3 regions of the Bacillus sp. AK031 genome follow, and region 1 is predicted to be linked to each of the others. Evidence: riboswitches for the same ligand, from Rfam matches in the RefSeq annotation. Region 1 holds a riboswitch; each other region holds the start of a gene.
What was found. Region 1 has a riboswitch for thiamine pyrophosphate ahead of M1E09_RS17750 (acetylornithine deacetylase). Riboswitches for the same ligand answer to the same signal wherever they lie in the genome.
Positions count from the first base shown of each region.

Region 1 (7,980 bases):
GTAATGACATTTCTTCATTAAGAGTGGAATCCAGAAGCTTTGCGAATTCTCCCATTGTTTTCGTATCCTTCGCTTTTACTGCTCCCAAAGCGAACAGTTTGGCAAAATCTATTAAATATACATAATCCTGTACCATGTAAAATCGGAATTTCTTTCTGTCCAGCGTACCGAGACCAATTCCCTGCACGAAAGGATGCTGGTGGTTTTTTTGCCAAATAGGCTTCACCTTCTCAAACAAGCGGTCAGTAAACTGCATTATTCATCCTCCTTCTTTGAACGGGTCCAATCATAAATAAACTTGATCATCACCTGAGTGAATTGAACCAGCTGATCTATTGAAACTTTTTCATTGACACTGTGGGCATTATTCAGGTCACCGGGTCCGTAAATGACGGCCGGGATACCAGCATTGCCGAGCCAGCCGCCGTCAGTGACAGTCGGCGATACATCTATTTCTGCCTTCTGGTCGAGCAGTGAAGTATGGGTGGAAGATAACGTCCTTACCCCCGGATGATCCGGGTCAACTTCCAGCGACGGGAAAATCTCACCTCTATCTTCAATCATGGAGGTTCCTCCCCAAGTAAAAACCGGCGGGTTATCCCTCATCCAAATATCTGCTTTGGCCACTTCCAATATGTGATTCTCTACTTCTTTTGCCACTTCTTCATGAGTTTCATCCGGGTAGAAATGGACAGTAATCCATAATTTGCACTCATCGGCGATAAAAGCTGGATGTCTGCCGCCTTCAATAACAGCAGGGTTGATGGTGTTGGATCCTGCTGGGAACCCTGGATAATGCTTGGTGACTGCCCAATGGCGCTCCAGATCCTGTAGACCGTGGATGAGTTTCATCATTTTTTCAATTGCGCTTGCTCCATTCAAACCGCCGCCGGCATGAATCATGTTTCGCCTGGTTGCATCATGGTGGGTCGTCGGGCTCTTAATCGTAATCCAGCCGGTGATTACACCGCCTTGCCCTTGTATATGAAGATCGCTGGTGTCCACCACTACAGCAAAGTCGGCCTTATAGCCGCGTTCACAGCACTGAAGAGTGCCGGCTTCTCCGACCTCCTCCCCAATGACCGACTGGAAGATCAGATCCCCGGGGAGTTCAATGCCGGCTTCAGTCAATAACTGAATGGCAAACAAAGCGCCGGCAATACCGCCTTTCATGTCTGCTGCCCCGCGTCCAATGACATAGCCTTCCGTTACCTCTGGCTGAAATGGACCGGTATGCCAGGTTTCGCTTTCATCAATTTCAGCCACATCGATGTGGCCGTTGATGATCAGACTCTGGTGCCCGGCTGGTTCGGTTCCTTTTTTTATCCCAACTACATTTGGATCACCCGGGTAAACATCCCACTTATCGATTGCGAATCCATTTTCTTTCAAGAAAGAAGCAATGAACTCCTGAGCATGCTCCGTATTTCGTGCCGGCGGGCTGGGTGTTTCGAAACGAATCAGTGTACACAGAAGATCAACCAGTTCTTCCTTTCGGTTTTCAGCATCAAGAATGAGGCTGTCAATCAGTTTCTGCAAAATTTCCATCCCCCTTTTTATAAGGCTCTTTTCTTAAACTTTGTTGCTATTTAACATGAATCCCCAAAAAATATAGCCATTATCCACAGGAAATAACTTAGTAAGCAAGAAAGAAAAGAGCTACTCTCTCTGTTCAGAGAGAAAAAACCTTGTACCCAGGGGAAAAATCCGGCACTTGGGATTTTTCCGAAAGCAACAATCTATACGACAACAGCCTTTTAAAACAACAAAAAGCCACTTTCTGTCAGAAAGTGGTTTGGTACAAATTTAAGTATGTAAAGAGAATACAGCCAGCAGGAACCTGCTGCTGCCCATATGCATACATATGTCCGCCACTTCCCTTCGCTAGTATTACCTAGATCAGGTAGTCAGGGTTAAGACATAGAAATGTCTCTCTCAGCTTAAACGCACCCCTAGTGTTGTGAAAAAATATGAAATTTATCGTACATTACATATCTATCATACAATCAATCTTTCTGCAACTTTAAATAAAATAAAAATTAATATTGAAATCGAGCAGGAATACACTGAAACTTGCTGAATACATTTTTAAAATATATGAATCGAGAACTGGAGGTTAAGGATTGGAAAAGATTTCGATAGGCTTGCTTGGTTTTGGGACTGTAGGTTCAGGAGTAGTGAAGGTGATTGAAAACCATCAGGATAAGTTAGTGCATGGAGTTGGCTGCGCCGTCAAAATAAAGAAAATTCTTGTACAGGATCCGGGAAAGTGCAGAGATGCTGAAGTTGAGCCTTCATTGCTCACAGTCAATCCCGGGGATATATTGGATGATGAGGAGATAGACATTATTATCGAAGTGATGGGAGGAATAGATTATACCAGAACACTTCTTCTGAAAGCGCTCCATAATAAAAAACATATTGTGACTGCCAATAAGGATTTGATGGCCCTGCATGGTCCTGAACTGCTGAAAGCTGCTTATGAGAACGGCTGTGACCTTTTTTATGAAGCCAGTGTGGCAGGAGGGGTTCCCATTCTGCGGAGTGTGGCAGATGGATTTGCATCTGACAGGATCAATAAGATTGTAGGCATTGTCAACGGTACAACAAACTATATCCTGACGAAAATGAGTGATGAGAACAGGTCCTATCCAGAGGCGTTGAGGGAAGCGCAAGAACTTGGTTATGCCGAATCTGATCCAGAAGCGGATGTAGAAGGAGTAGATGCTGCAAGGAAGATGGCGATCCTCTCAACCTTGGGATTTTCGATGAATGTCGGACTGAATGATGTGAGCTATAAAGGGATCACCAGTGTAACAGAAGAAGATATTGACTATGGGAAAAAACTTGGGTATACGATGAAATTGATAGGTGTAGCTGAGAGGGACGATGACAAAATCGATGTTACCGTACAACCTGCACTGGTCTCGGATACCCATCCGCTTGCAGCGGTCAAAAATGAGAATAATGCCGTGTATGTGTATGGAGATGCAGTTGGCGAAACGATGTTTTATGGACCGGGAGCAGGGAGTATGCCGACAGCCACCGCAGTGGTATCAGATCTCGTTGGAGTCATGAGGAATATAAGACTGGGTGTAAATGGCCGAAGTGCCGTCTTTCCGCAGTTTCCAAAGAGAATCAAGGGAGCGGATGAAGTGTTCAAAAAGTACTTTCTCCGCCTGTTGGTTGAGGATGAAGTAGGCACGCTGGCAGAGGTGACGTCGCTTTTTTCCCAAGAAGGAATAAGTGTGGAAAAGATCTGGCAGAATCCTAAAAGAGGGAGCATTTCCGAAATTGTCCTGGTTACTCACAAGGCATCGAAGAAGAGTTTCGAAGAGATCCTGGTCAGACTGAGGGACTCCAGGGTTGTCAGGGATGTAGGCAGTTCATACAGAATAGAAATTTAGAAATTTAATTTGTTTTTGTGGGAAACCAGTAAAGGTACTGGTTTTTGTTTTTGAAGGGTAAATTCTCTATATGGGACAGTGAAAACCAAGTTTGGCGGCGATCCAATGGACCGATAACGAGGTTTACGGCCCAATGAAAACGAGGGAATGAAGTCTCACTGGCCCGATAACGAGGTTTACGGCCCAATGAAAACGAGGGAATGAAGTCTCACTGGCCCGATAACGAGGTTTACGGCCCAATGAAAACGAGGGAATGAAGTCTCACTGGCCCGATAACGTTCTTTGCGGTCCGGTGAAAACGGGGGAATGAAATCTCACTGGCCCGGTAACGTCTCTTGCGGTCCGGTGAAAACGAGGAAACGAAATCTCAATGGCACGGTGGCCGGTCCCGGCACCTGTCAGTTTCCCTGTTCGCAGAGTAAGGAAAACAAAGATAGGAATGGTGTACCTCCAAAGGAGATATATTCCCAAGAAAGTTTAATTTCCTCTGCCGCCGGAATATCTGTTAATATTTCCGCAAGCAATAATTGACAAAACAAGAACAAAACAGCAATAATAGGAAGCATAAAGGTAGAGGAGGGGGTCATTAAATGTTTTCTGAAGAGAGAAGGAAGAAGATCCTTGAAACCCTGGATAAAGAGGGAAGAGTGCTTGCGAAGGAATTAGCGCAGGGGTTTGATGTTTCTGTAGATTCCATCCGCCGCGATTTATCGATCATGGAAGAAGACCAGCTATTGAAGAGAACACATGGAGGTGCAATTCCTCTGCCGATGGTCCGGTCGATGCCCAGGTCAAATGAAGAACGATTTGGTGAGAGTACACCTTATCAGAGCCAGATTGCAGAAAGGGCAGCCGCTTATATCAATCCGGATCAAACCGTTTTCATTGGCGGTGCATCCATCCATTATGCCATGATTCCCTACTTGCCAAAGGATTTTTCTTTTACAGTCGTGACCAATTCGGTGGAAATCGCTTATAAGTTAAGAGACTTCGACAATATCCAAACGTATATGATTGGCGGGAGAATGAAGAGCTCCGGGAATATAACCGATCCGCTTGCTGCCCAGTTTGCAGAACGGTTCAACTATGATTTGTGCTTTGCGACCGGAGGAGGGCTTACGGCCAGAGGGCTGAGTACTTCGACTCCCGAGGTAGCATTGTTTCATGAAAAGGTGTATGAGAATTCCCGCAAGATCATTACACTTGTTGAGCATACGAAAGTCGGTGTGGATCTGTTCACGACAATGTTTCCGCTCAAAAAGCTTGATATCATTTTAACGGACGAAGAAACGACGTCTGAGCAAATAGATGAACTGGAAGTGTATGGAGTAAAAGTAATAAAAATTGCTAATGACCAATAAAGCTTAACCTGCAGAAGTGAAGTGATATGTTGCTTCACTTTTTTATATAACTTTTAGAATAAAACATTTATCACGCTCATCCACAAACAGACAAAATTCCTGCTGCGGCTGTATACCGCTAATTTCACGGATTTCCTTTGGGATATGGATTGCGCCTTTTTCTGAAATATAGCGTTTATTGTTTGTGCTGTTTTGTTCAGGTCTTTTGATGATGATGGCCTCCTGGTCATAACATATCTCCGCCTGCCGGCCGGGAACGAGTCCGAATTGCTGTCTCCACTGGTTGGGCAGCGTTACATTGCCGGTTTTGCTGAAGTCCTTGCACCTGTATTTCTGCCACATCTTTTATCACCCCGCATATCTATTAAATATCCGTCATTAAAGGTATTGAAACGTCTTTTAATTTTGCAGCAATCGGGTAATTTCAACATAAATAGGCTGAAGTGAGGTATTATAGGTGTATAAATCTTACCAATAACAGGTGAAGTCTGCTTATGAATGAATCAAGAAAGATAGCTGCCAGAATAGCGGTAACTTATATAATAATAGGAGCATGTTGGATCATTTTATCAGACAGGCTCTCCCTGATGATGGCACATAATGAAATGCATATCTTCATCTTCTTTCAGCGCTATAAAGGCTGGCTGTTCATATTGGTAACGGGAATCCTTATTTACTTTCTTGTCCACAATCGGGCATTGAAGCTCCTGGAGTCAACGGAAGAGTTGAGGAAAAAAGAACGGCTGCTCCAAATGAGCAATCAGCATTACCAGTCCTTATTCAAACACAATCCGGATGCTGTCTTTGAAATATCTAAAAAGGGCAATCTGGCGGCCTTGAATCCTGAAGGGGAAAAAATCATCGGCTATTCTGCGAATGAATTAAAGGGAAAGCCAATTGATTTTCTCGTACACCCTGAGGAAAGGGAACAGGTCACAGCCAGTTTTATGGAAACATTACACGGCAATCCGGAAAAATTTGAAATGAAGGTCATCAATAAAACTTCTCAGGAAAAGTTACTTCGTTGTTCCTTGCTTCCTATTATCGTGAATGAAGAGATCATCGGTGTGTTTGGGATCGCCAGGGACATCACGTTGTACAGGAAGAATGAAGAAATGATGATCGCTTCCGAAAAGCTTTCGGTTATCGGCCAGTTAGCTGCGGCAGTGGCACATGAAATCAGGAATCCCTTAACTTCCCTGAAAGGCTTTGTGCAGTTGATGCAGGTGACAAAAAAAGCCGAAGACAGCCACCTGGAAATCATGCTGTCCGAAATAGAACGGATTAACCTGATATCAGGTGAAATGCTGATTCTAGGGAAACAGCAGGATATTTTATTCGGGAAAGAAGATATCAATGATATTATCAAACAGGTTATCGTGTTAATGGAAGCTCAAGCGAACCTTGATAATGTAAAAATTGAATACAATCCTGCCGAAGGGGATAAGATGTTTGTCAACGCTGACCAGAATCAACTAAAGCAAGTATTTATCAATTTGATAAAAAATGCTGTGGAGGCCATAGAGGATACGGGAACGGTAAGGGTCGAAACATCCAACAGTGAGGATATAGCGATTATCAAGATTGAAGATAATGGAGTCGGAATGGACGAAGAATGGATCTCCCACCTTGGTGAACCATTCTATTCAACGAAGGAAAAAGGGACAGGCCTAGGCCTTGCCGTATGTAAGAAAATCATTGAACGTCACAAAGGTGAAATCACTTATTACAGTGAAAAGGGCTCCGGCACGACGGTTATCATTACTTTGCCGCTGTGCTGATGTTTTTTCTTTTCGACTTCGTGTAAAATGGACTACAGCAATCTTTTAACAAGAGAGGAATTATAGAATGGACTATATTACAAAATTAAAGCCTTTTTTACAGGACGCATGGAACACTTCAGAATTCGAACAATTGACGGCTGTCCAGGAAAAAGCGATCCCTGCGATTCTAGAAGGAAAGGATCTTGTATGTGAATCCCCAACCGGGACTGGAAAGACGCTTGCCTATCTTCTGCCGATCCTTGAGGGGATTGATGAAAAGAGAATGCAGGCGCAGACTGTAATCGTCGCACCTTCCCGTGAACTGGTTATGCAGATTCACCAGGAAGTGCAGAAGTGGACGAAAGGGTCCGGAATCAACAGCATCGCTTTAATCGGCGGAGCTAACGTAAAGAATCAAATTGAAAAGCTCAAGAAAAAGCCGAAAATCGTCGTTGGTACAGCAGGGCGAATCATCGAACTGATGAAAATGAAGAAGTTAAAAATGCATGAAGTAAAAACAATTGTCGTCGACGAATTCGACCTGATGATCGGCAATGAGCACATCAACAATATCAGGCAGATCATCAAGTCTACCATGGCGGACAGGCAGCTCCTGTTCTTTTCGGCAACCCTTTCAGATGTTACGGATGAAGTGGCGGCTGAGTTAATGGAGAACTATGAGGTCATTCGCGTGAACGAGGGGGTCGTCTCCTCATCTAAGGTGGAATATGGTTATTTGCTGACAGAACAGCGGGACAAGATCGAGGTTCTGCGCAAACTTTCAAATGTACAAGACATCAAAGCTTTAGTCTTTTTTAACAGTTTGGAAAAACTCTCTGAAATGGAAGAAAAGCTGAAGTACCAGAAGGTTTCGTTAGAAGTGCTGGCTGGTGAATCGAAAAAAATGGAGCGAAAGCATTCATTGGATAAATTCAGGGCAGGGAAAGTACCTATGCTGCTGACGACAGATGTTGCTGCCAGAGGCCTTGACATTAGCGGCGTCACTCATGTTGTTCATTTTGAGTTCCCGACAGATACCAAACAGTTCATCCATCGATCAGGCAGAACCGGCCGAATGGGAGCGGAAGGGAACGTGCTTTCCATTGTAACCAAGAGAGAAGAAAGCTTTTTGGAGAAAATGGCTGGAGAGTTGAACCTTAAGGTTTCCAGAAAGAGAATTCACGGCGGCAAGATAGTAGAAGATTAATGAAAAACAAAACCCGCAGGTTGATGACCTGCGGGTTGTTCATGTTCATTTAACGGCGGTGGTCGTCCTTTGCTTCACCGATTGTCTCGTGTACTTCGCCTTCACCTTTATCTTGTCTTCCTTCACGCTGCATTTCAGGTTTGTCAGCGGCCCTGCCCGCTTTTTCCTTCATTTCGCCTTCTGCTTTCTTAGCATAGCCTTTCATCTTATCTTTCATGCCGTTATCTTTACTCATTGAAATC
Region 1 covers NZ_CP096424.1:3,456,845-3,464,824, reverse strand. Annotated here, with positions in the region: gene tenA (thiaminase II) at 1-256, opposite strand, end outside; gene M1E09_RS17750 (acetylornithine deacetylase) at 256-1,548, opposite strand; TPP riboswitch at 1,860-1,964, opposite strand; gene M1E09_RS17745 (homoserine dehydrogenase) at 2,124-3,407, shown strand; gene M1E09_RS17740 (DeoR/GlpR family DNA-binding transcription regulator) at 3,998-4,768, shown strand; gene M1E09_RS17735 (hypothetical protein) at 4,811-5,110, opposite strand; gene M1E09_RS17730 (ATP-binding protein) at 5,263-6,549, shown strand; gene M1E09_RS17725 (DEAD/DEAH box helicase) at 6,617-7,738, shown strand; gene M1E09_RS17720 (CsbD family protein) at 7,788-7,973, opposite strand.

Region 2 (7,980 bases), 200 kb from region 1:
ATAAGAAAGGACTCCATAAGAATGACACAAAACGAAATATACTTTTTGTCTCCTAGTCACCAGAGAAGTCTTATGGCTGAGGGTTGGGCACAAAAGATGGATATTTTCGGGTGGGAATTCGACAGCGGAGGATGGTCTGACACCAAAAACAGTATTTTGAGTGTGGAAGCCATGAAAGAGCTTTGTATCGATATATCAGGAAAAGAAAAAAAGAAAGCTGATTCTCTTGAGTTAGACGAAGCTTCTGTCATTATTGCCATTCACGATTTTGAGGAAGATGAGGATATCAATATCCCTCACCACTGTGAGAAGAAAGTCGTCCATTGGAACCTTCCAAATCCAGAAAAGAGAGCAGATTCCCTTATAGAAGAGTGGGTCATTTATCAGGAAATCTGTGATTCCATTGCCATGAAGGTAAAAAATCTTAAAGACGTACTAACTACGATGACATAAAACACCACCTAGTCAGAAAGCTGGCCAGGTGGTTTTCTTTTTAACAAATCACTTTATCCCTTTAAAGCACTAAGAGGGCCAGGCCCCTTTAATCAAGTAAAGTATTCAAGTTTGGCGTCAGGGAAGAATTTCTCCATATATTCATATAGATTATCTTTGATATCCTGCTCTTCGTCTTTCTGGTAAATGTATTTGCCGATTCCATATTTCCCCCATTTATATCTCCTTTGATTCTCATCAAGTTCAAGCTTCGTCATTGGGTAATTCTTCTCGATCACCCGTTTGGCAGGTTTGGTAAAACGGTGCTGGATGAATTCAAAGGTAAGATCCTTTTTCGCATAATCCGGCAACTCATCATTCAATCGCTCAAACATGTGGTAGTATCCTTCCTCCCACCCTTCATGCAGATAAATGGGAGCGACGATAAATCCAAGCGGATATCCTGCCCTCGCCACCTTGCCAGCCGCTTCGATTCTTTTGGCGAGCGGAGAAGTCCCCGGCTCAAAATTCTTTATCACATAATCAGCATTGATACTGAAACGGAATCGTGTCTTTCCGTTATGCTTGGCATCCAGCAGGTGGTCGACATGATGAAACTTTGTGACGAATCGAAGTTTCCCGTGTTCAGATTCGCCAAAATGTTCAATTGCCCGTTTAAGAGTATGGGTAAGATGGTCAATCCCAACAATGTCAGAAGTACATGCTGCTTCAAATCTTGTAATTTCAGGTGCCCTTTCTTTCATATAGTTATCTGCCGCATCAAGAATTTCATCAACATTGACATATGTCCTTATGTACGGCTTGCTCCCCATCGTTGTTTGCAGATAGCAGTAATGGCAGTGCCCCATACAGCCCGTGGCAAACGGGATTGCATATTCTGCAGAGGGTTTTGATGTATCAAACTTTAACGTTTTCCGAACCCCTACTACCAAGGTGGATTTGGCGACCCGGTATTTTTGAAAGTGATTGTCCCCCGGCAGGTTGCGGACCTGATTATGAGAAGTCGTCTCGCGGATTTCAATATCCATCTTCTCGAATTTCTCTTTCAACTGCTTGCCAAGGGGGTATTCCAGTGCCCCTGGTTCAATATATACAAGTTGCGGTACAAACGGCTTTATCATCCTGCCACCGCCTATAATCCGCCAAAATAACTCGAATAAGCCTGCTCTGCCTGGTCAGCCGTCGAGTATACAGCAATTTCATCATTTAATGGGTAATAGGTCTCGTACAAAAATAAAGCAAGCTGTGAAGGGTCCTCCGGATCATGAACAACTGCAGCTTCCTGTACATTTGCTACACTCTGCGTATGGGGATTCCGATAAATCACATATACGATATCCCCCGCCCGATAAGGAGTCAACTCATTATTCAGCTCCATACATAACACCCTTTCCTTAAAACAGTATAAACTCATTTTCCCTCAGGGCCAGGTTTTTATATCTGGTTTTATTTGGGTGAAAGGCACGCCTGGAATTTTCAAACACCACAGTGACTGGTACAAATGAAGCAAAAAAAGCCTTCCCGTTTTGGAAAGGCTTTTAGGTTATATGGGAATCAATGATGCCATAGTCAGCTTTCATCATTGATTACCAGCTCGTTATAGATGGTTTTTTTACATTGAAGGAATTCTTCCGACAGCACAAGCTTCTCATCTCTCGGTCTGGAAAAAGGAACCTTGAACTCTTTCTTCACTGTGGCCGGTCTCTGAGACAGAACGATCAGTCGGTCAGATAAGAATAAAGCTTCTTCAATATTATGGGTGACAAATATGACGCTTCTCTTATTTTCCTCCCACATGGACAAAAGCCACTTTTGCATGTCCAGCCGGGTGAATTCATCCAGGGCTGAGAAAGGTTCGTCAAGGCAGATGATTGGCTGCGGACTGAGCAATGCCCGAATAAAGGCTACCCTCTGCTTCATTCCTCCCGATAACTCATGAGGATAGGACTTCTCGTAGCCTTCAAGACCGGCCCTCTGAATCATTTTACGGGCTCCCTCTTTATCTTTCTCTCCAGATAATTCCTGGCCAAGCAGTACATTATCTTCCACAGTCCTCCACGGTAAGAGGGAAGGCGCCTGAGGCATATAGCTGATATATCCTCTTTGGCCATTTATATTCTGCCCGTCTAATCTAATGCTTCCTTTTTCAGGAGAATACAGACCGCCAATGAGATGAAATAAAGTACTCTTTCCGCTTCCTGAAGGACCAAGAATGGATAGAAACTCTCCATCCCCGACTGAAAGGGAAAGATCATCCAATATCTGCTGGTGATCAAACGACTTATGCAAATTATCGATTTTGAGCTTTTCCATCCTTCTCTTCTCCTTTCGGCCTCCACTTAATCAGCCACTTTTCCAAACCGATAATGAGGGCAAAAAATAATAAACTCAACAGCATGATCGCAAAAATAGCGACAAAAACGCGGTCTGTCCTGAAGGAAGAAGAAGCAAGGGTCATGAATACACCAATTCCCTGCTTCGCCCCAAGCCATTCAGATATGACAGCCCCCATGACACTATAGGTCGCGGAAATTTTCAATCCAGAAAAAATGGATGGAAGAGAGTGCGGCCACTCAAGTTTCCGGAAGATCTGCATCTTGCTCGCACCAGCCATTTGCATATAGTGTTTCAGTTCACTGCCCGTCTGCCTGAATCCATCCAATGCTGCTACGGCAACCGGGAAAAAACATACAAGTGTAATGACGATCATTTTAGGAAGAAGACCGAATCCAAACCATACCACCAACAAGGGTGCCAGTACAATGATGGGAATGTTTTGGGACAAGATCAACAGTGGATAAACGGACTCCCTCAAAACCGGCACCAAGTGAAGTCCTACTGCTACTATAAGACCGATGCCGCACCCGATCAAAAAGCCCAAAACGGTTAAAAAGACAGTGGAAGTCAAGTGTTCCTGAAATGACGGCCAGACAGCAATTGCTTCTGTTCCGATACCTGTTGGAGAAGGGAGCAGCCATTTTGGTATGTCAGCGATCCTTGTACTTGCCTCCCATATAATGAACAAAAGGATGATGACCACGGTTGGCCGCCATCCTCTCTGAAGGAATCTGTTTATCATCGATATTTCTCCGTTAATTCTCCCATGGAAATCCCGCTTGGCTGATAAAGAATCTTCACTTGGGAGATCACATTCCTGCTTCCCATTTCAATCATTTTCTCATTCATTTTTTCAATGATTTTCATTAAGTCGCTTAAATTTCCTTCCATTGTTGTTTCAAGCGGGTGCACTTCATATTTAACCCCTGAATCCTCAATAATTGAAATCGCCGCATCAACATATGGAATGACATCTTCACCCTCTTTTGTTTTAGGTAATATTTGAATACTTACTAAACTGTTCTCCATCTTAAACCCACCTTTTACTCTGGCAAGAATTCGTTCGTGAATGCTTTTTCAGCGTCCAATTCTGATTCCAGAAGTTCATTTTCATACATCCAATTTGCGTAGTTTTCCCATACTGCCAGCTTCTGTTCTCCCCATCTTGGAGCATCATCTGTATATTTTGAGGCAAGCCATTCCTGGCTTTTCTTCACGAGGTCCGCATCCAGGTCAGGTGCCGCATCAATCAGAATCTGAGCAGCTTCCTCCGGATTTTCGATGGCAAAGTTATATCCTTTAGATGCAGCAGCAACAAACGCTTCAACCGTTTCAGGATTTTCAGCGATCATTTCTTCATTCGTCGTCAGTACAGGAGTATAATAATCCAGTTTCTCTGAGTAGTCTGTTAAATATATCATATTGATATCTTCATTTCTAAGCTCTGCTTCGATTCCTGTCCATCCATAATAGATCCAAGCAAAATCAATGTCCCTTTGAACGGCAGTAAAGAAATCACTGTCACCCATATTTACGAAATCAACTTTTTCGACATCGGCATTTTCCTGCTTCATGATGGAAGCCATGACAGCTTCTTCAACTGGTGATCCCCAGCCCCCGTAAGTCTTTCCTTCAAAGTCCTCAGGTGTTTCAATGTTCTTTTCGGCAGGAGAAGCAAATCCTGACGTGTTATGCTGGATAACAGCGGCAATCGATACAAGCGGGACATCCTGGACCCGAGCCTGTGTCACACCTTCCTGGTAACCAACCCCGAATTCAGCTTGTCCGGAAGCAACAATAGAGTCTGCTCCCGCTTCACCTGGCATAATGATTTCCACATCAAGACCTTGTTCTTCAAAGTAACCTTTTTCCTTCGCAACATACAGCCCCGTATGATTGGTGTTAGGTGTCCAGTCCAACACAACGGATACCTCTTCTAAAGTTTCCGTTTCCCCTCCGCCATCGTTTGCGTTGTCATTCTGTCCTGAATTATTTGTCTGTCCGCAGCCAGTAATCAGAACCGCTGAGAATAATGCTAATAAAGCTTTTTTCATTTTATTTTCCACCTTTATAAAGTAAAGATTTACGAGAGAATAGGGACGTTCCCTAATTTGATTGCAAGCTTTCTGACAATAAAAAAGCGCCTCGGGAAAGAACCCGGGACGCATATTGAAAACAGATGAACCGTTTAGAATATGTTCCCTACGCTGGCTTCAACCAGATCAGGTTCCAAGGGTCAGTATCTATCAAGGATACTATCTCAACCAGCTTCACTGGTCCCCCCACTATTCTCGCATATTTATTATTTTCCATTCTTTACTTTGACATAAACATCCCGGTATTTCAAGTATTTTAATGCTTTAAAGCATTAAGAGGGACTGTCCCTCTTTGCGCTTTAACGCGGTGAAGCGAGGTTGCAGGCCCTCTTGTTTTGATGTTGGGTATATACAGGTTATAATGAACCGAAGAATGTTGACGAGGAGGATCACAAATGGAAAGAATACATCTGGCAGAAGACCTTACATTCTCAAGGTTTGTCCACGGGCTCTGGCGCCTATCGGATTGGCAGCAATCCAAAGAAGAAACGTTAAGGTTGATCGAAGAAGTAATGGAAACCGGAATCACTACATTTGATCATGCAGACATTTATGGAAGCTATACATGTGAAGAATTATTCGGGAATGCCCTTTCCTTAAAACCTTCTTTACGCAAGAAAATGGAAATCGTCACTAAATGCGGCATTGTACTGCCTTCTAAGAACCGTCCCCAGCACAAAACACATCACTATAATACAAGTAAAGAACACATAATGAAGTCTGTGGAAAACTCACTCAAGAACTTAGGAACAGATTACATAGACGTCCTGTTGATTCACCGGCCGGACCCTTTCATGGACCCTGAGCAGACGGCAGAAGCTTTCAACCAGCTTCACAAAGAGGGGAAAATAAGATATTTTGGTGTATCAAACTTTAAGGATCACCAGTTCAGCATGCTTCAATCTTATCTGGATTTCCCACTGGTGACCAACCAAATTGAATTGTCACCATATGAACTTGAAAATTTTGAAGACGGCACGTTGAATCACGCTTTGCAAAATAGAATCCCGCCTATGGCATGGTCCCCATTAGCGGGAGGTAAAATTTTTGCAAGCGAGGATGAAAAATCAGTCCGCCTGCTGAACACCCTTGAAAAAATCAAAGAAGAAACAAATGCAGGGGGAATCGACCAGATTATTTTTGCATGGCTGCTTAACCATCCTGCACGAATTCTTCCTATCATCGGGTCCGGAAGAATTGAGAGAATCCAGACAGCTGTTGCTTCTCTTGATATCAAGCTGGATCATGACCAGTGGTTTGAGATCCTGCAAAGCTCTATGGGACATGACGTACCATAACCCAAAGGTGTCATCAACTCAAAAAGAATCCTGCCGAAATCGGCAGGATTCTTCCTTGTTTCAAGCTTCACTTAGATGATTTCCCATAACCTTGTTCAAAGAACCCTCTACATAATGTTCCAGATACTCTCTCTGCAGTTCATTCTTGCTCAGTTCATATAGTTGTTTGTCAGATATTTTATAAATTCCTATTCTTAATAATTGTTTAATATAGAAATCTTCTGTTGTTTTTGTATTTCTCTGATGCACGGTTTATCCCTCCGAGAAGAGTATACCCGCTTTTCTGCTTTTCTAACCTCTGACCATAAACTCTATGAAAAAGACTGAGTGACAGGTAAGACGATAGAAACGGTTGTACCTGTACCTTCCTTGCTTTCATAATGGATGGTGCCATTGTGTTCCTCGATGATCTTGAAGCTCACCATAAGCCCAAGACCGGTTCCATCTGACTTGGTTGTGTGGAATGGAGTTCCCAGCTGTTTAAGATTCTCCTCAGAAATTCCATCTCCTTCATCTCGAATCATAAGCTTAACGAGACTCGCTTCTTCAAGGCTTTCCGTTTTGATTGTTAGATTTCCGCCTGTTGGCATTGCTTCAATTCCATTTTTGATCAAATTGATCAACACCTGCTTGATATGCTTGGCATCACATTCAATTTGCGGAAGCCCTTCCTCGAGATCGCTTTCGAAATGAATCTCCTGATGGTTTGCGTCGTTCTCCATAACCTTTAGAGTATATTCAATAATATTGTTAAAGTCATGAGGCTCAACATCCATCCCTTTTGGCTTCCCGATAACCAAAAGATCATCCAGTAAGGAAGTGATTCTATCTATTTCTTTCGTCATTATATTGTAATACTCACTATCCTCCGGGTGCTTTTCATTCTGCAGCTGCGTAAACCCTTTAAGAGAGGCCAATGGATTTCTAACTTCATGGCTGATAGACGTCGCAAACTTTCCTACGGTTGCCAGCTTTTCAGTGTTGCGCAGTTCGTTACTTATTTCTATAGTAGCCTTTACGTACGAACTGAAACGCCTCAACAGTAAGAAAGCCAGTAAAGCAAATATAAACACTAACACGTAACCCAGAATAACCTGGACATTATTATAAACCCAAATATAAAGAAAAACATATTTAATAGTTGTTATTCCAAAGACAATATAAAAATATTTTTTATTAATGAAAATAGGGGCAAATAAAATAAAAAATATCTCGGCTATGTTTCCATTCCTTAATTCTAATGCACTCCCAAAGTGAAAGAGAAAGTTATTAAAAACTTCTGCAGAAGTATATGCTGCAAACAACAAATATTTACCATAATATGCCATACCCTTTTTAACCAATAGGATGACAACTGGAAGATAGGCCAGTATATAGATATAAAGAGCTATCCCTTCAGAAATGCCTTCCCATAAGGCAGGCCTCTCTCCACTTATGTAAGGAAGTAAATAGTAGTAAGCAAAATCATAAAAAATATATATTATAAAGAATAATGGGATAAACATTTTAAGAGCTTTAATTTCTTCTGTTTCCAGCATCTTAATATTCTTGGAGATAAACTCCATCAAACCAGCCTCCTGGACAACAACAAAATAACTTTTCATTACCGTTCAACTAAATTATAGTATACACGTTTTGGGTTGAATTTGTAGAAATTTGTAGAAATTTAGTTTTAACTCTTTTGTTGAAAGTTACTTTTTATACTTTTCATCCATGAGTATACAAGTACAATCGCTATAAAAATAATTTGTAGAATAACGGCTAAACCATCCCAGAATTTTAGAGTGCCAAATGGA
Region 2 covers NZ_CP096424.1:3,258,270-3,266,249, forward strand. Annotated here, with positions in the region: gene M1E09_RS16680 (hypothetical protein) at 73-453, shown strand; gene splB (spore photoproduct lyase) at 546-1,574, opposite strand; gene M1E09_RS16690 (transcriptional regulator SplA domain-containing protein) at 1,586-1,831, opposite strand; gene M1E09_RS16695 (ABC transporter ATP-binding protein) at 2,023-2,766, opposite strand; gene M1E09_RS16700 (ABC transporter permease) at 2,744-3,532, opposite strand; gene M1E09_RS16705 (thiamine-binding protein) at 3,529-3,819, opposite strand; gene M1E09_RS16710 (ABC transporter substrate-binding protein) at 3,834-4,844, opposite strand; TPP riboswitch at 4,973-5,084, opposite strand; gene M1E09_RS16715 (aldo/keto reductase) at 5,282-6,184, shown strand; gene M1E09_RS16720 (Fur-regulated basic protein FbpA) at 6,245-6,433, opposite strand; gene M1E09_RS16725 (ATP-binding protein) at 6,496-7,749, opposite strand; gene M1E09_RS16730 (hypothetical protein) at 7,857-7,980, opposite strand, start outside.
Region 2: another riboswitch for thiamine pyrophosphate. It lies ahead of M1E09_RS16710 (ABC transporter substrate-binding protein); the one in region 1 lies ahead of M1E09_RS17750 (acetylornithine deacetylase).

Region 3 (7,980 bases), 1.1 Mb from region 1:
GCAACAAAAGCTGTCAGAAAGTGCGGTACCGTCCAACTGACGGGTGTGTATGGCGGACTTTATAATATGTTTCCATTGGGGCCATTCTTTTCGAGAAATATTACCATCAAGATGGGACAGGCTCATGCCAGAAGCTATATGCCCGCGATGTACGACATGATAGTCAAAGGGGAAATCGACCCAACCGCTATCATCACACACAAGCTGCCTTTAGATGAAGCAGCACATGGTTACAATATCTTTAACAAGAGAGAGGATGACTGCATTAAAGTCATTCTTCAGCCATAAATGAAATTGAAGAATTCAGCTGTCGTTTGCGGCAGCTATTTTAATTGAATAAAGGAGTTGGCATTCCAAAACGAGAAGTAATAGTGGAAAAGAAAATACATTTGATTAGATGAGGGAAAATATGAACAATTTGAATGGGTATCATCTGCCTGATGAAGTATTGTCTGCCTGGGAAGACAAGCTGCTCCCTGACTATGATATTTTTTTCTTTCGTGACAATCCGCAATATGTCACTTGTGAAGAGTTCCGCCCTGAAGACAGAACTGCCTTCTCGCTGGATGTCAAAACCAGTTTTGCCACCTGGTCGATCAGCAGGGACGCAAAGTATTACTCAAAAATCACAAATAAGGATTTTATATTATTAACTGAAGAACAGCAGAAGGAGATCCTGGAACAGCAATGGCTGCTTGGGAGGGGAATGCTTTTTCTCGAAGATGATTTAAAAGCACTTTTCAAAGATGAATCGGCAGAGGCTCTTGAAGTTTTGCTTCAATCTTCTTTTTTCAATAAGGAAATCAACAAAACAGTCTATATGATCCAGGGACATCTATTCGCCTTGTTCACTGCTGGGGCAAAAAGGGAGTTCCTATTAAGCTATGCTGCCCTGTGGACAGTTGATCATCCTGTGCTCCCGCAGCTGCCTCAAAGCCTCTGTATGAAACTAATGGAAGAATTCACTGGTATCTCACCTTTCTTTGATTCGTTTTCAACGAAAAATGGACCGAATTGTCTTGCTGCAACAGCGGTCGCAGCAAGCAATAACCCTAAGCTAATTGAGGAGTGGATGCAGCCCGAGCGCTTTGCTTCTATATTAAAAACAGAACAATACAATCCTGTATCTGCGGAATACTTGCAAAAACGGGATGTTTTAGTCTGGAAAAACCAGCAAGAACAGATCGTCCATGCCGCTTACCTGTTAAGTGCAATCTATTGTTTTAACAAACACGGACAAACCATGTTTAACCCTTGGCAGGTTCAGAAAGCAGAAGATGTAATAGCATCATGGAATCATGAAGATTTGAATATGCAGGTTTACAGAATAAAACATACTTAAATGTGAAAGGAAGTTAGAAGATATGAATAACAGCATTACAACTAAGATTAAGATTCTAAATCCTGTACATGAAATTTTTGAAGCACTGGCCACCCCTGAGAAAATGGCAGCGAGCCATGAGCGGCAATCAGTACGCCACTCCTTATAAAAATCAAAAAAAGGGCAGCGAATGGTAACGGGTTCGGTTTTGGAGTACACAACTAAAAAATGCACATCAAAATGAGTGACAATTCGCATCGAATTTGTCACTTGTTTTTTCTTGATTTAGCGGTGTTTATGCCAATAATTATGCTCTTTTTGTATGATAAAATGTAACCCAAAATGCAGGTGACAGAACTTTCTGTTCTTCTAAATTTGTTGTGCGGTTTCCGATACATTTAAGTGACAGATATTTTTAAAAAAAGGTCAGTATGTATGATAAAATGAAAAGAACAGAATCTTCCATTAACGGAGCAGATTACTTGAAGAAACTCACGAGTTGGCTAAAAATGCTGTTAGCTTAAATAAAGGGAAATTTTCCCGTTAAATGCAGATTAGAAGTAGTTTTTGATAAAATAAGGGGAATTTTTCCCTCTATTTCAGTCAAAGGTACCTATTTTTACAATTTTTGATTCAAATAAGAGGAATTTCTCCCGCTATTTAAGCTGTTTTCAGCACAATTTGCTAAATAAGGGGAATTTTTCCCTTTATAAATCTCAACTAGCAGAGAACCTGATTTCATTTTTTTAAGAATGCAAAAGGTGAACGGTGGATCTGATGCTCAACTATTCAGCCATCTGGGGCGTTAATTGAATAACCGGCAATAAAAAAAACCGGTCAGGTGCACATCAGCCTCTGACCATTTTTTTATTCAGATATGATTGAATTTCAACTACAAAAGCTCCACAATTTCATTTGTTAATTAGATGTTTGTACTTCAAAACTGAACCCGTTAAGCGAATGCCCTTTTTTTGATTTATATAGCAACTGACGCCAGCAGTTCTTCGATATCCTGCTCCATATCAATGGGATCGGTTGTACACTCAAACCGCTTCACAACTTCACCATTGGTATCAATCAGGAATTTAGTGAAGTTCCACTTGATCGAGTAATCGTCTGTCAGATATTCCGGGTGCTTGGCATTGAGAAGCGGGATTAAGATCTTTGCCACCGGATGTGCTTTATTGAAACCATCAAATGATTTTTGATGGGTCAGGTAATTAAACAAAGGATGCATATTTTCATCCCTGACATTAACCTTCTGGAACAATGGAAAGTTAACCCCATAATTCAGCAGACAGCTGTTTTGGATTTGTTCATTAGAATCCGGCTCCTGATTGTCGAACTGGTTACAAGGAAAGCCCAATATCACAAACCCTTTATCTTTATAGCGGTCATACATTTTTTGCAGGTCTTCATACTGATAAGTGAATCCGCATCTGCCGGCTGTATTGACAATCATGACCACCTTGCCTTTATATTCTTCCAGTGCTTTTTCAACACCATTCATTGAAACCGCTGAATAATCATAAATACTCATTCTATTACCTCCTGGATTATATTTAATAGTATCAAAGAACTATGTAATAAGTCATACATTCATTATACATGTTCAATACAATCAATCAATTAAATTGCCTCAAGTTAAGCGTGCCCAACATTTCCACCCCAACCTTCACTATCATTAAACCCACTTCCCAACCAGCACTTTCGAAAAAATCATACTAAATAGTTTGATATTCTGATTTGATATGTTAGAATGCTTATAAATAAATAGTCACCAAAACCACTGGGGGAGCCTTGTAAAGGCTGAGATTAAGGTATAACTTTAAGACCCTTTGAACCTGATCTAGTTCATACTAGCGGAGGGAAGTGCAGCGATTGATTACGATTTTCAAAGATTAATCAAGCCGCCTTCCTGCATATTCAGGGAGGCGGCTTTTTTATTTCCAGAAGTATTCACCAAAGGGGTTATCATTATGAAAAAACCTGTGCTGCATGCCGTTACCACTGGTGGGAAATCGGTTGAAGACACGGTGTCCGAGGCTTTACTGATCAGTCCATTTGTTGAGGCCATACATATAAGGGAACATGCCAAGACTGCCAGAGAAATATTTGAGCTGACGCAACTGATGATTAAAAAGGGTGTCCCTTCGGATAAGATCATTATCAATAACAGGGTAGATGCAGCAATGGCTGCCGGAATCAGCAGAGTTCAGCTGGGCTATCATAGTTTGCCTGTCAGTACTGTCAGAAATGCCTTCCCACAACTCTCGATCGGAAAATCCGTTCATTCCTTACAGGAAGCACTTCAAGCAGAAAGAGAGGGAGCGGATTATATTTTGTATGGCCATGTTTTTGAAACAGGCTCTAAATCGGGGCTGAAGCCTAATGGTTTAGAAGATTTGAGCTCCATTACCGCATCGCTTACTATACCAGTCCTGGCCATTGGGGGCATTAAGCTGGATAACCTGCATAAAGTTGTTAAAGCCGGTGTCTCTGGTATTGCTGTCATGTCAGGATTATTCAATACAGACAAACAAACAGAGACCGCCATAGCCTATCAAAAACAATTGGAGATGGTGTTTCATGAATAAGAAATACGACCTTATTGTTGTCGGAGGAGGAATTATCGGGAGCTCTATCGCATTTCAGCAAACAAAACTGGGCAGGAAGGTACTTATTCTTGATAAAAATAAATTATCATCCGAGGCATCCTCTGCCGCAGCTGGAATGCTTGGAGCTCAGGCCGAGATTGATGAAAACCTTGCCATGTTAAAGCTTGCCCTCAAAAGCCGCAGGATGTTTCCAACTCTGATTCAGGAGTTGGAGGAACTTACGGGCATTCATATTGGGCTTGTTAATAAAGGCATGATCAAAGTTGCACAAAATGAAAAAGAAATTACTTTATTACAAGAACAGGTTCAGTTCCATCGAGAGTGGGATTCCGGAGTCAGATGGCTGGACGGTCACACTTTGAAACAGCATGAACCTTTTCTTTCATCCCATCTATCAGGCGGGATGCTGATCCCGAATGACGGTCAACTCCAGGCTCCGCAATTATCACAGGCTTTTGCCAAAGCCGCCATGGCTAAAGGAGCGGACGTTATTGAATTTTGTGAAGTGGAGAAGCTGCTTTACAACCAACTAAGTGTGGAAGGTGTTAAGACATCGGTGGGGACATTTACCGCCGCGAATGTTGCCGTTACTTCCGGGGCTTGGGCTGGAAAACTTTTAGAAGAGACAGGAATTTCATTAGATATTTACCCTGTTAAGGGCGAGTGCTTCTCTGTCATTCCATCTCGCCCGCTGATCAATGCAACCATCTTTTCCGATCAAGGATGTTATATTGTCCCCAAAAGAGATGGCCGGATGATCATCGGGGCGACTAGCTGCTTGAACAGTTTCGATAAGAATGTTTCTTTGAAGGGGATTTCTGCCTTGTCCAAAAAGGCTCTTTCCCTGGTCCCCGACATCGGCAACGCAAGCTGGGAAAAAGCCTGGGCAGGAATACGTCCTCAGACGGGAGATGGTTTGCCCTATATAGGGATCCACCCTTCCATTGAAGGCCTTTATATCGCTGCAGGCCATTATCGTAACGGAATTTTATTAAGCCCGATAACAGGAAAAATAGTTTCGGATCTGATTGAAAATAGCGTTACGGATGAAGAAAGCAAATTATATGAAGCTTTCAGAGTTAACCGTACCAACCAAAGAATTTCCACTTCATAGGAGGATGTCCAATGAATCTAGTGATTAATAGTGATGCAGTGCAGGTTCCTGACTCTATAGAGACAGTGGAAGAAATGCTGGCACACTTTAAATTAGACAAGAAAGTCGCCATCGTAGAATTGAACGCTGAGATCTTGGAAAAAAGCAAACATGCAGAAACCAAGTTAGCCAATGGAGATATAGTTGAAATAGTACATTTTGTAGGAGGCGGATGAACATGTTGAAAATTGGTTCTTATGAATTTAAATCCAGATTGCTTTTAGGTACTGGTAAATATCCCGACTTTGATACCCAGAAGAAAGCCGTTGATGTGTCAGAAACAGAAGTACTGACGTTTTCCGTTCGACGCATGAATATTTTCGAACCGAGCCAGCCTAACTTTCTTGAAAAATTGGATACTGAGAAGTACACGCTGCTGCCTAACACAGCGGGTGCCAAAACAGCAGAGGAAGCTGTAAGGACAGCCAAACTCGCGAAGGCATCAGGCCTTTGTGACATGATCAAGGTCGAAGTGATCGGTGATTTTAAAACACTGCTGCCTGACCCGATCGAAACACTGAAAGCAACAGAAGAACTTCTGAAAGAAGGCTTTACCGTTCTTCCTTATACATCTGATGATGTCCTGCTCGCAAAGAGACTGCAAGAGATGGGTGTACATGCCATCATGCCTGGTGCTTCTCCTATTGGATCAGGCCAGGGGATTATCAACCCGCTTAATTTAAGCTTCATTATTGAGCAGGCAACAGTACCGGTTATTGTTGACGCCGGGATTGGTTCACCTGCGGATGCAGCTTATGCCATGGAGCTTGGTGCTGATGGCGTCCTTTTGAATACAGCTGTATCAGCGGCAAAGGATCCTGTTAAAATGGCGGAAGCAATGAAGCTTGCGATAGAAGCAGGCCGACTGGGATACGAAGCTGGACGGATTCCGAAGAAAAGATATGCAACGGCAAGCAGTCCCCTGGAAGGAATGAGTACTGTTTGACTGAACGCTATTCAAGACAAGAACTATTCAGCGGGATAGGAATGGAAGGCCAGAAAAAACTGGCGGAGAAACATGTACTTATCATAGGGGCCGGTGCGCTTGGAAGCGGCAATGCAGAAGCACTGGTTCGTGCAGGTGTCGGCAAAGTAACGATTGTTGACCGTGATTATGTCGAATGGAGCAACCTGCAGCGCCAGCAGCTGTACACAGAACAGGATGCCAAGGAACGTACACCCAAAGCTGTTGCAGCCAAGAACCGGCTCGATCAGATTAATTCGGAAGTCAAAGTGAAAGCAATCGTGACAGATGCTACAGTAGAAGATTTTGAGAGATTGCAAGATGGTATCGATCTTATTCTTGATTCTACTGATAACTTTGATACAAGAATGATCATAAATGATATATCCCAGAAATATAAAATTCCTTGGGTTTACGGCGCCTGCGTAGGGAGCTACGGAATCTCTTATACCATAATTCCAGATGAAACACCCTGCCTGCATTGTTTAATGGAATCCGTACCCCTTGGCGGTGCAACATGCGATACAGCAGGTATCATCAGCCCTGCTGTCGGAATGGTGGTTGCCTGCCAGACAGCTGAAACATTAAAAATTCTGGTGGAAGATTATTCCCACATTCGAAAGAAACTTGTAACCTTCGATTTATGGCAAAACCAAAATGCTTCAATTGCAGTAGGCAGTTTAAAAAAAGACGAGTGTCTCTCATGCGGTACTAAACCAACCTACCCATTTTTACAATATGAGAATCAAACGAAAACGGCTGTCCTCTGCGGAAGAAACACAGTCCAATTGCGGCCGCAGTCCCATCAGGATAGGGATCTGGAAACTTTGGCTGACACGCTGCGCAGCGCTGGGGGCAAGGTGGAAAGAAATCCATTCCTGCTTTCTTGTGAGATGGATGAGCACCGCCTGGTACTATTTAAAGACGGACGGGTACTGATTCATGGCACCAAAGATATTACAGAAGCGAAGAAAATCTATCACCGCTATTTAGGTTAGGAGGTTTAACATGGAAACAGTAAAAGCACTGACCATTGCCGGATCGGACAGCGGTGGCGGAGCAGGCATCCAGGCAGACCTGAAAACCTTTCAGGAATTGAAAGTATATGGGATGTCCGCCATCACAGCCGTAACGGCACAGAATACGTTGGGGGTCCAGGGCGTTTACCCTATGTCGTTGGAGGCCATTAAAGAACAACTCGGATCCATTGCCGTCGACCTTGCCCCTCAGGCTGTCAAAACAGGCATGCTGTTTAACAGTGATGTGATTGAAGTGGTGGCAAAAGCCATTGGCAAGTACCAATGGAACAATATTATTGTCGATCCGGTGATGATCGCCAAAGGAGGATCTCCACTTCTGCAAGAAGAAGCCATTGAGGCATTAAGGAAAAAGCTGATCCCGCTCAGCACTGTCATTACACCGAATATTCCTGAAGCTGAAGTAATTACCGGAATGAAAATTGACAGTTTCTCCAGACGGAAAGAAGCGGCTAATGCCATGATTGAATTGGGTGCACAGTCGGTAGTCATTAAAGGGGGACATGATGAAAGTGATTCCGCAGATGATCTTTTTTATGATGGAGTCACTTTTGAGACATTCAGTAAACCCCGGCTCCACACCAGTAATACTCACGGCACAGGCTGTACTTTTTCGGCAGCCATCGCAGCACAGTTGGCGAAAGGGCATTCTCTGCAGCAAGCCATTCAAGTAGCAAAATCATTCATCCATGAAGCCATCAAACAGGACCTCAAAATCGGTTCAGGACATGGACCTACCAACCACTGGGCCTATAACAGCCAGGAGCTGACACATGTTGAAGCTTAAGGAATCACTCTCTATATATTTTATTATGGGCAGTGTCAATTGCAGCGGAGATCCAAAGTCAGTGCTGCTTGATGCGATATCGAACGGTGTGACGATGTTC
Region 3 covers NZ_CP096424.1:2,321,245-2,329,224, forward strand. Annotated here, with positions in the region: gene M1E09_RS12005 (zinc-dependent alcohol dehydrogenase) at 1-288, shown strand, start outside; gene M1E09_RS12010 (hypothetical protein) at 410-1,342, shown strand; gene M1E09_RS12015 (glutathione peroxidase) at 2,298-2,861, opposite strand; TPP riboswitch at 3,103-3,209, shown strand; gene tenI (thiazole tautomerase TenI) at 3,301-3,918, shown strand; gene thiO (glycine oxidase ThiO) at 3,911-5,053, shown strand; gene thiS (sulfur carrier protein ThiS) at 5,065-5,268, shown strand; gene M1E09_RS12035 (thiazole synthase) at 5,265-6,038, shown strand; gene M1E09_RS12040 (thiazole biosynthesis adenylyltransferase ThiF) at 6,035-7,054, shown strand; gene thiD (bifunctional hydroxymethylpyrimidine kinase/phosphomethylpyrimidine kinase) at 7,065-7,880, shown strand; gene thiE (thiamine phosphate synthase) at 7,867-7,980, shown strand, end outside.
Region 3: another riboswitch for thiamine pyrophosphate. It lies ahead of tenI (thiazole tautomerase TenI); the one in region 1 lies ahead of M1E09_RS17750 (acetylornithine deacetylase).